2 regions of the Kitasatospora sp. NPDC047058 genome follow, and region 2 is predicted to be linked to the other one. Evidence: riboswitches for the same ligand, from Rfam matches in the RefSeq annotation. Region 2 holds a riboswitch; the other holds the start of a gene.
What was found. Region 2 has a riboswitch for thiamine pyrophosphate ahead of ABZ885_RS14865 (cytosine permease). Riboswitches for the same ligand answer to the same signal wherever they lie in the genome.

Region 1: linked by a shared signal. The riboswitch ahead of thiO (glycine oxidase ThiO) and the one ahead of ABZ885_RS14865 (cytosine permease) in region 2 are both predicted to bind thiamine pyrophosphate.

What each region holds. Positions count from the first base shown of each region.
Region 1 is NZ_JBEYVJ010000045.1:33,220-37,292, forward strand. It holds gene thiE (thiamine phosphate synthase) at 1-303, opposite strand, end outside; gene ABZ885_RS10025 (Rv2175c family DNA-binding protein) at 303-668, opposite strand; gene ABZ885_RS10030 (FAD-dependent oxidoreductase) at 721-1,917, opposite strand; TPP riboswitch at 2,083-2,195, shown strand; gene thiO (glycine oxidase ThiO) at 2,188-3,357, shown strand; gene thiS (sulfur carrier protein ThiS) at 3,354-3,563, shown strand; partial or broken gene ABZ885_RS10045 (thiazole synthase) at 3,567-4,073, shown strand, end outside.
Region 2 is NZ_JBEYVJ010000076.1:22,027-26,099, forward strand. It holds gene ABZ885_RS14860 (glycerophosphodiester phosphodiesterase family protein) at 178-1,020, opposite strand; gene ABZ885_RS14865 (cytosine permease) at 1,170-2,639, opposite strand; TPP riboswitch at 2,632-2,780, opposite strand; gene ABZ885_RS14870 (trypsin-like peptidase domain-containing protein) at 3,034-4,073, shown strand, end outside.

The DNA.
Region 1 (4,073 bases), on a different contig from region 2:
GGCGGGCACCGGCAGGTCGTCCTGCCCGAGGTGCAGCACGTCGGGGCGGGCGGCGTGCGCGACGTCGGCACGGTCGTTCACCGAGAGCAGCTTGCCGTGCCGGCGGCAGGCGTCCGCGAAGACCTCCAGGGCCGCGAGCTCCTGCTTGGCCTCCAGGCCCTTGTCGCGGAGCTGGACGATGTCCACGCCGCCGGACAGGGCCGCGTCGAGGAACTCGGCGAGGTCGCCCTGCTCGCGGCGGGCGTCGGTGCAGAGGTAGAGCCGGGCGTCGGCGAGCCGTCCGCGCGGTGTGTCCGCGGCCATCAGATCAGCATCGCCTGGGCCCGGCGCTTCACCTCGGTGCCGCGGTTCTCCCGCAGCGCCTGGATCGGGCTGCCGGGCAGCGACGGGTCCTCGGTGAAGAGCCACTCCAGGATCTCCGTGTCGCTGTACCCGCAGTCGCGCAGGACGGTCAGGGTGCCGGACAGGTGCTTGACCAGCCCCGGGCCGTCGATGAACGCCGCCGGGACCTGCAGCGACTTGTTCGGGCCGCGCCGGACGGCGATCAGCCCGCCGTTCCTGACCAGGTCACGCACCTCGGTGACCCGGACCCCCCACTGCTCCGAGATGTCGGGCAGGTACATCCACTCGGGGACCAGGGCTTCAATCTTGCTTTCGATCTCACTCACGCCACCAGACTGCCACCTCCGCGGCCCGCCGCGCACCAACGGGCCCCCGGGGCTACCCCGCGACGGCCGACTTCAGCGGCACCGCCGGGTCCGCCGCCCGGGCCGGGTCCAGCGGCGTGCCGCGCTCGACCAGGCGGCGGCCCTGGGTGAGGTCGCGCGGGCGGTCGACGGTGAGCAGGGCGCGCAGCACGCCGTCGCGCAGCCAGAGCACCGCCCAGGACGGGTCCGCCGGCGAGCCGCGCCGGACCAGCTCGTCCCCGTCACCGTGCCGCCCGGCGTACTGGACCATCCGGCCGAACTGCTCCGACCAGAAGTACGGCACCGGGTCGTACGGCGCGTCCGCGCCGAGCACCGCGGCGGCGGCCGCCCCGCCGGACTGCAGCGCGTGGTCCCAGTGCTGGACGGTCAGCCGGGCGCCGGTCCGGGCGGACGGGTAGCTCGCGCAGTCCCCGGCCGCCCAGACGCCCGGCAGGCTGGTGCGCAGCCGCTCGTCCACCAGGACGGCTCCGGCCGCGTCGAGCTCGACGCCGGAGCCGGCCAGCCAGTCGGTCGCCGGGCGGGCGCCGATGCCGACCACCACCTCGTCGGCCGGCAGGTGCGAGCCGTCCGCGAGCAGCACCGCGCCGGGCTCGACGGCGGCGACCGCCGCGTCGCAGCGCAGCTCGACCCCGGCCTCGGCGTACCAGGCGGCCATCGCCCGGCCCACCTCGGCGGGCAGCGCACCGGGGACGGGCGCCGGGCCGGCCTCGACCACGGTCACCTCGCACCCGGCCGCGCGGGCCGCGGTGGCCACCTCGGCACCGATCCAGCCCGCGCCGACCAGCACCAGGCGCAGGCCCGGGCGGAGCAGCGGGCGCAGGGCCAGCGCGTCGTCCAGGGTGTGCAGCAGGTGCGCGCGCTCGGCGCCGGGCAGGACGCGCGGGGCGGCGCCGGTGGCGATCACCAGGGCGCCGTACGGCAGGTCACCGCCGTCGGTGTGCAGCACGCCCGGGGTGAGGCCGGTGGCGCGGCGGCCGGTGAGCAGCTCGATGCCCAGGTGGGGGAAGTCGATGTCCAGGGTGGTGGCGTCGGTCTTGCCGAGCAGCACCTCCTTGGAGAGCGGCGGCCGGTCGTACGGCGCGTGCGGCTCCTCGCCCACCAGCACGATCCGCCCGCGCCAGCCGCCCCGGCGCAGCCCCGACGCGCACTGCGCGCCGGCCAGCCCGGCCCCCACCACGACCACCTGATCCGTCCCGCTCAGCTCTGCCACGCGGTCACTGTACTGGCGCCCGCGCCCGGCCCCGGCCCCGCGTCCGCGGGCCGGGCGGCGGGACCGGCGGCGGGACGGGCCCGGGGCGGCGCCGGGCACCCCGCCCGCTCCCGTCCCACCCCTCGTACGCGCCTTCAGCGGCGACAGGGCCCGGAGTTAAGGTGGGGACACCATCACGGGAGCCCGGCGGACCGGGCTGAGAGGCGGGCTGGCACGGCCTGCGACCGTCCGAACCTGATCCGGGTCATTCCGGCGAAGGGAGAAGCAGCTTTGACACGCTCGGCACCAGGTGCCCACGCGGACGTGCTGGTGATCGGCGGAGGCGTGATCGGCCTCGCCGTCGCCTGGCGCGCGGCCCAGCGCGGGCTGGGGGACGTCGTCGTGGTCGACCCCACCCCCGGCGGCGGCGCCGCCCGGGTCGCGGCCGGGATGCTCGCCCCGGTCACCGAACTCCAGTACGGCGAGGAGCCGTTGCTGCGCCTCGGGATGGCCTCGAACGAGCGGTACGCCGCCTTCGCCGCCGAGCTCACCGAGGCGAGCGGCGGCCAGGACACGGGCTACCGCGCGTGCGGCACGCTCGCCGTCGCGCTCGACTCCGACGACCGGGCGGAGCTGCGCGAGCTGCACGACTTCCACCTGCGGCTCGGCCTCGACTCGACCTGGCTGACCGGCCGCGAGGCCCGCAAGCTGGAGCCGATGCTCGCCCCCGGCGTCCGCGGCGGCCTGCACGTGGCCGACGACCACCAGGTGGACGGCCGCCGGCTGCTGACCGCGCTGCTGCTGGCCGGCCAGGCCGCGGGCGTGATCGGCCGGCGGACCGAGGCCGTCGAGCTGCTGGTCGAGGACGGCCGCGCGGTCGGCGCCCGGCTCGGCACCGGCGAGACCGTGACCGCCGGCCAGGTGGTGCTCGCCGCCGGTCCGGAGAGCCACCGGCTGCCCGGCCTGCCCGAGGGCGTGCTGCCGGCGATCCGCCCGGTGAAGGGCCAGGTCCTGCGGCTGCGGATCCCCGAGGCGTACCGGCCGTTCCTGTCCCGCAACGTCCGCGCGGTGGTCCGTGGCCAGCACCTGTACATGGTGCCGCGCGCGGACGGCGAGCTGGTGATCGGTGCGACCAGCGAGGAGCAGGGCTACGACACCACGGTCACCGCCGGCGGGGTGTACGAGCTGCTGCGCGACGCCCACGAGCTGGTCCCCGGCATCACCGAGCTGCCGCTGGTGGAGACGTCCGCCGGGCTGCGGCCGGGCTCGCCGGACAACGCGCCGCTGATCGGGCCGACCGCGCTGCCCGGTCTGGTCGCCGCCACTGGCCACTACCGCAACGGCGTGCTGCTCACCCCGGTGACCGCCGACCTGGTCGCCGAGTACCTGGCCACCGGCACCGTGCCGGAGCCGGCCGTACCGTTCTCCCCCACTCGCTTCGCCCCGAAGGTCCCCGCATGAGCGACATCCCCCTCACCGTCAACGGCGAGCCCCGCCTGGTGCCCGCCGCGACCACCCTCGCCGAGGTGGTGACCACCCTCAGCCGGGCCAACACCGGCGTCGCCGCCGCCCTCAACGAGGCCGTGGTGCCGAGGAGTTCGTGGCCGGTCACGCAGCTCTCGGCGGGCGACCGGGTCGAGATCCTCACCGCCGTGCAGGGGGGCTGACCGATGGCCGACGACGTCCTCTCCATCGCCGGCACCGCCTTCGGCTCGCGACTGATCATGGGCACCGGCGGCGCCCCCAGCCTGGAGGTCCTGGAGCAGGCGCTGCGGGTCTCCGGCACCGAGCTGACCACGGTGGCGATGCGCCGGGTGAACGCCACCACCCAGGGGTCCGTCCTGGACGTGCTGACCCGCAACGGCATCCGCGTACTGCCCAACACCGCCGGCTGCTTCACCGCCGGCGAGGCGGTGCTGACCGCCCGGCTGGCCCGCGAGGCGCTCGGCACCGACTGGGTGAAGCTGGAGGTCATCGCGGACGAGCGGACCCTGCTGCCGGACCCGATCGAGCTGCTGGACGCCGCCGAGACGCTGGTCGACGACGGCTTCACCGTCCTCCCGTACACCAACGACGACCCGGTGCTGGCCCGGAAGCTGGAGGACGTCGGCTGCGCGGCGATCATGCCGCTGGGCTCGCCGATCGGCTCCGGCCTGGGCATCCGCAACCCGCACAAC
Region 2 (4,073 bases):
CCTCCGTCGTGAAAGCGGATAATCTCCGGCACAAAACGAACGCGGAAGGTTTGAACGCCTACCAAGACGATCAACCGGAACGATCAGCGAACGGCGACCGGCGGATGCCGCCCGGGCCGGGAGGCTGGGGGCTGGGGCCCGGGGCCTGGGGGGCCGGGCGGCCGGTCACCGCGTCGTTCACCGGCCGAGCTGGGCCAGCACCTCCGCCGGGCGGTTGGTGATGATCGCCGACACCCCCAGCTCCAGGCAGAGCTCCACGTCGGCCGGCTCGTCCACGGTCCAGACGTGCACCTGGTGGCCCAGCTCGCGCAGCCGCGTCACCAGCCGGGGCCTGGCCCGCACCAGGTCGATCCCCGGCCCGGCGATCCGTGCCCCGCCCGGCAGCGCCGCGCCCGGGCGCAGCCGGCCCTGCAGCGGCAGCATCCGCTCGAACAGGAAGACCCGCGGGTAGTCCGGTGCGGCGGCGGCCACCCGGGCCAGGGCCAGCGAGGAGAAGCTCATGATCCGGGCCTGCGGGCGGTCGTCCGTGCGGGGCTCGCCGGTCTGCTGCGCGCCGCCGATCTTGAACCGTTCGAGCATCCGCAGCAGCTCGCTCTCGACCCGCCCGCGGAAGCGGACCGGGTGCTTGGTCTCGATCGCGAGGTCCACCGGCCGGCCGCAGTCCACGGCCAGTTCCAGCAGGCTCTCCAGCCGCAGGACGCCGCGCAGCTCCGGGTCGGTGCTCGGCACCCCGGTCTTCCAGGCGCCGAAGTCGTGCGCCTCCAGCTGCGCCAGCGTCATCGCCGAGACGGTGCCGCGGCCGTCCGAGACCCGGCCGATCCGGCGGTCGTGCACGCAGACGAGCTGCCCGTCGGCGGTCACCCGGACGTCGCACTCGAGCGCGTCCGCGCCCTCGTCGAGCGCGCGGCGGTAGGCCGCGAGCGTGTGCTCCGGCAGGGCGTGCGAGGAACCGCGGTGGGCGATCACCTGGACGGGCGGCGCGGTGCGCGCCGCCGCCGGGGAGAGGTCAGGGCTGGTCACGGGTCCACGATAGGCGGCGGAAGTGACGCCGGAGCGAAGACGGTCCCAACCTGCGGGGCCGTCTCCGCCCGTTCGTCCGCCCGTCCGTCCGGCGGCTTCCGTCCGGTGATCCCGGCGAGTCCGGCGAGTCCGGTGACTGCGGAGCGCGGTCAGGCGGCGGCGGGCTGCCGCCGGGTGAGCGGGGTGAGCGCCCAGGTGGCCAGGGCGGGCACCAGGAAGCCGAACAGCGAGGCCGAGGTCCACTCCTGCGGGGTGAAGTGCAGCACCTCCTGGACGGACGTCCAGAAGTCCGTCCACCAGCCGGCGACCGCGGTCGGTGCGATCAGCTGGTACACCGCGAAGCCGAGCGCCCACGGCAGCAGCATCAGCCAGCGGGAGGGCGCGTCGTCGGCGAGGTTCCAGCCGCGCCGCCCGGCGCCGAGGAAGTAGTCCACCGCCAGCACCGCGAACATCGGCACGAAGACCGAGCCGATCAGGCCCAGGAAGGCGTAGTACGAGTCGGTGAACTCGGTGATCTGCAGCGCCAGCACGGTGATCAGCAGGCCCGTCCCGCCGGTCAGCACCCGGCGGTCCACCCGCGGCAGCAGGTTGTGGACCGACATCGCGGTCGAGTACACGTTGGCGAAGGACTGGTCGGTCTCGCGCAGCACCAGGACCAGCAGGAACACCCAGCCGGCCCAGACGCCCAGGAACGAGTCGAAGATCCTCGTGGCGTCGCCGTCCGCCTGCAGCAGCGCGAACAGCCCGAGCACGTAGCACCAGACCTGGGCGATCGTGTAGCCGGAGAAGCTGCCCCAGAACGCGGCCCGCGGGGTGCGCGAGTGCCGGGTGTAGTCGGCGGCCAGCGGCACGAAGGAGATCGAGACGGCGATCATCGCGTCGGTGGCCCTGAGGAAGCCGTGCCAGTTGCCCGCGCCCGGGTCCGGCACGCCGTGGCGGCCCAGCTGGACGGTGAAGTACACCATCGCGACCGCCACCGCCGCGGCGACGAAGCGGCGCAGCACCGCGATCGCGCCCAGCGGCCAGATGGTCAGCGCGGTGGTCACCGCACCCGCCAGGACGACGAACACCCAGCGGTAGCCCTCGGTGTGCGCGACGGTCTGCGCACCCATCGCGATGACCAGCAGCTCGTACACGCCCCAGCCGAGGCACTGGACGATGTTCAGCACGGTGGGCACGTACGAGAGCCTCGTCCCGAAGAGCCCGCGCAGGTTCGCCATCGCCGGTGCGCCGGTGCGCGCGCCGATCAGCGCGGCCACGCCGAGCATCGCGGTGCCGACCGCCGTGCCGGCCACGATCGCGGTGATCGCGGCGGCCAGCGACAGCTCGCTGCCCGGCGCGCCCAGCACGGTGGCGGCGGTGGTGAAGCCGATCAGGCTGACGCCGAGGTTCATCCAGAGCGCGAAGTGGTCCCGGAACCGCAGCGTGCGCGGCGGCTCGGTGTCCAGGACGAGCGGCGCCTCCACCCGCCCGTCCCGCTCCGGCCGGTCCAGGACGGCGGTGGCGGCCGTGGAACCGGGCGCGGCCGTGGCGGCGTCGGAGTGAACGGTCGCGGACGACTCGGAGAAATCCTTGGACGCGGGTGCGCCCGAAGAAGAGGATGGCGAAGCAGACGGCATGGCCGATACTCCCTACGCCGGCATTACCCGGACAGGTTCCGGCGGTCAGCGCCCCCTCGACGCTCCGTCCACGGATCCCGTGGCGTACGGTCGACCGGCGCACTCTCAGCCTGGTGGGTCCAAGCTCCCGCGTGTCAGTTTGGAGCGACAGGCTAACCGGCGCGGGGGTGAACGCCAAGGCCAGACGCCCGGCGGTCCGCATCGCGGGACGCCGCGGACGCCCGGCGGAGGCCCCGCGGCAGGGCTCGTGGAGGGCGCCGGGGAGGGCCTCGCGGGGGGCGCTGTCGGACCGGGCTAAGGATTCTTATGAGTTCTTCAGAAGGGTCCTTACGGCAATCGAATCGAGTGTGCGAAAAACTATGGTTGTTGGTCCTGTCAGCTATGGAGGTCGTCCGTGAGCACCGAGCGCGAGGTTGGGTCCACCGGGCCGCAGGGGGAGCAGCCCTCCGGCGGCCAGGGGGTGGTGGGTCCCGCTCCTGACGGTCCGGCGCAGTCCGCGTCCGCCCGTCCCGTCCCCGCAGCGGCGCCCGAGGCCGACTACCCGCTGACCGAGGCCGCGGCGGGTGCCCAGGCCCCGGCCGCGACCCAGGCCGAAGGCCGCTCCAACCCGACGCTGGCGTTCAGCAAGGTGAGCGCTCCCGAGCCCGCGGCCGCCCCGGCCCCCGCGGCTCCCGCTCCCGCCGTGGCCGACGCCGGCTACCTCGACGCCCCGCCGCCGGTCCTGCCGCCCGCCCCGGCCGCGCCCGCCGCCCCGGCGGCCCCCGCGCCGGCCGGCAACCCGTACGCCACCCCGGCCGCCGGCGTCCCCGCGCCCGCCGCCCCGGTCGCCGCGGCACCCCAGGACCCGTACGGCGCCCCGTCCGCCCCCGGTGCGCCCGCCGCGCCCGGCCAGCACCACCCGTTCGGCGCAGGCCAGCCGCTCGGCGGCTGGGGCATGCACGACGCCACCTCCGGCGGCGCCGGCACCCCCGGCGGCCCGGGCTACCCCGGGGGCCCGCTCGGCTACCCCGCCGAGTACCCCGGCAGCCCCGAGCCGGCCGGCCCGCGCAAGAAGCGCGGCGGCCTGATCGCCCTGGTCGCGGCCGTCGCCCTGGTCGCCGGCGTGGCCGGCGGTGCGCTCGGCGTCGCCGTCGCCGACCGCAACGACAGCAGCATCTCCGCCGCGGACGACCACCGGAGCACCACCGTCCAGGCCAACAACCCGGGGAAGAACGAGCCGGCCCCCGGCTCCGTCGCCGGCATCGCGCAGAAGGCGCTGCCCAGCGTCGTCACCATCAAGGCGCAGGGCAACGGCGAGTCCGGCACCGGCACCGGCTTCGTCTTCGACACCGAGGGCCACATCCTCACCAACAACCACGTCGTCGCCCCCGCCTCCAACGGCGGCAAACTGACCGTCAAGTTCGCCGACGGCAGCTCCTACGGCGCCTCGGTGCT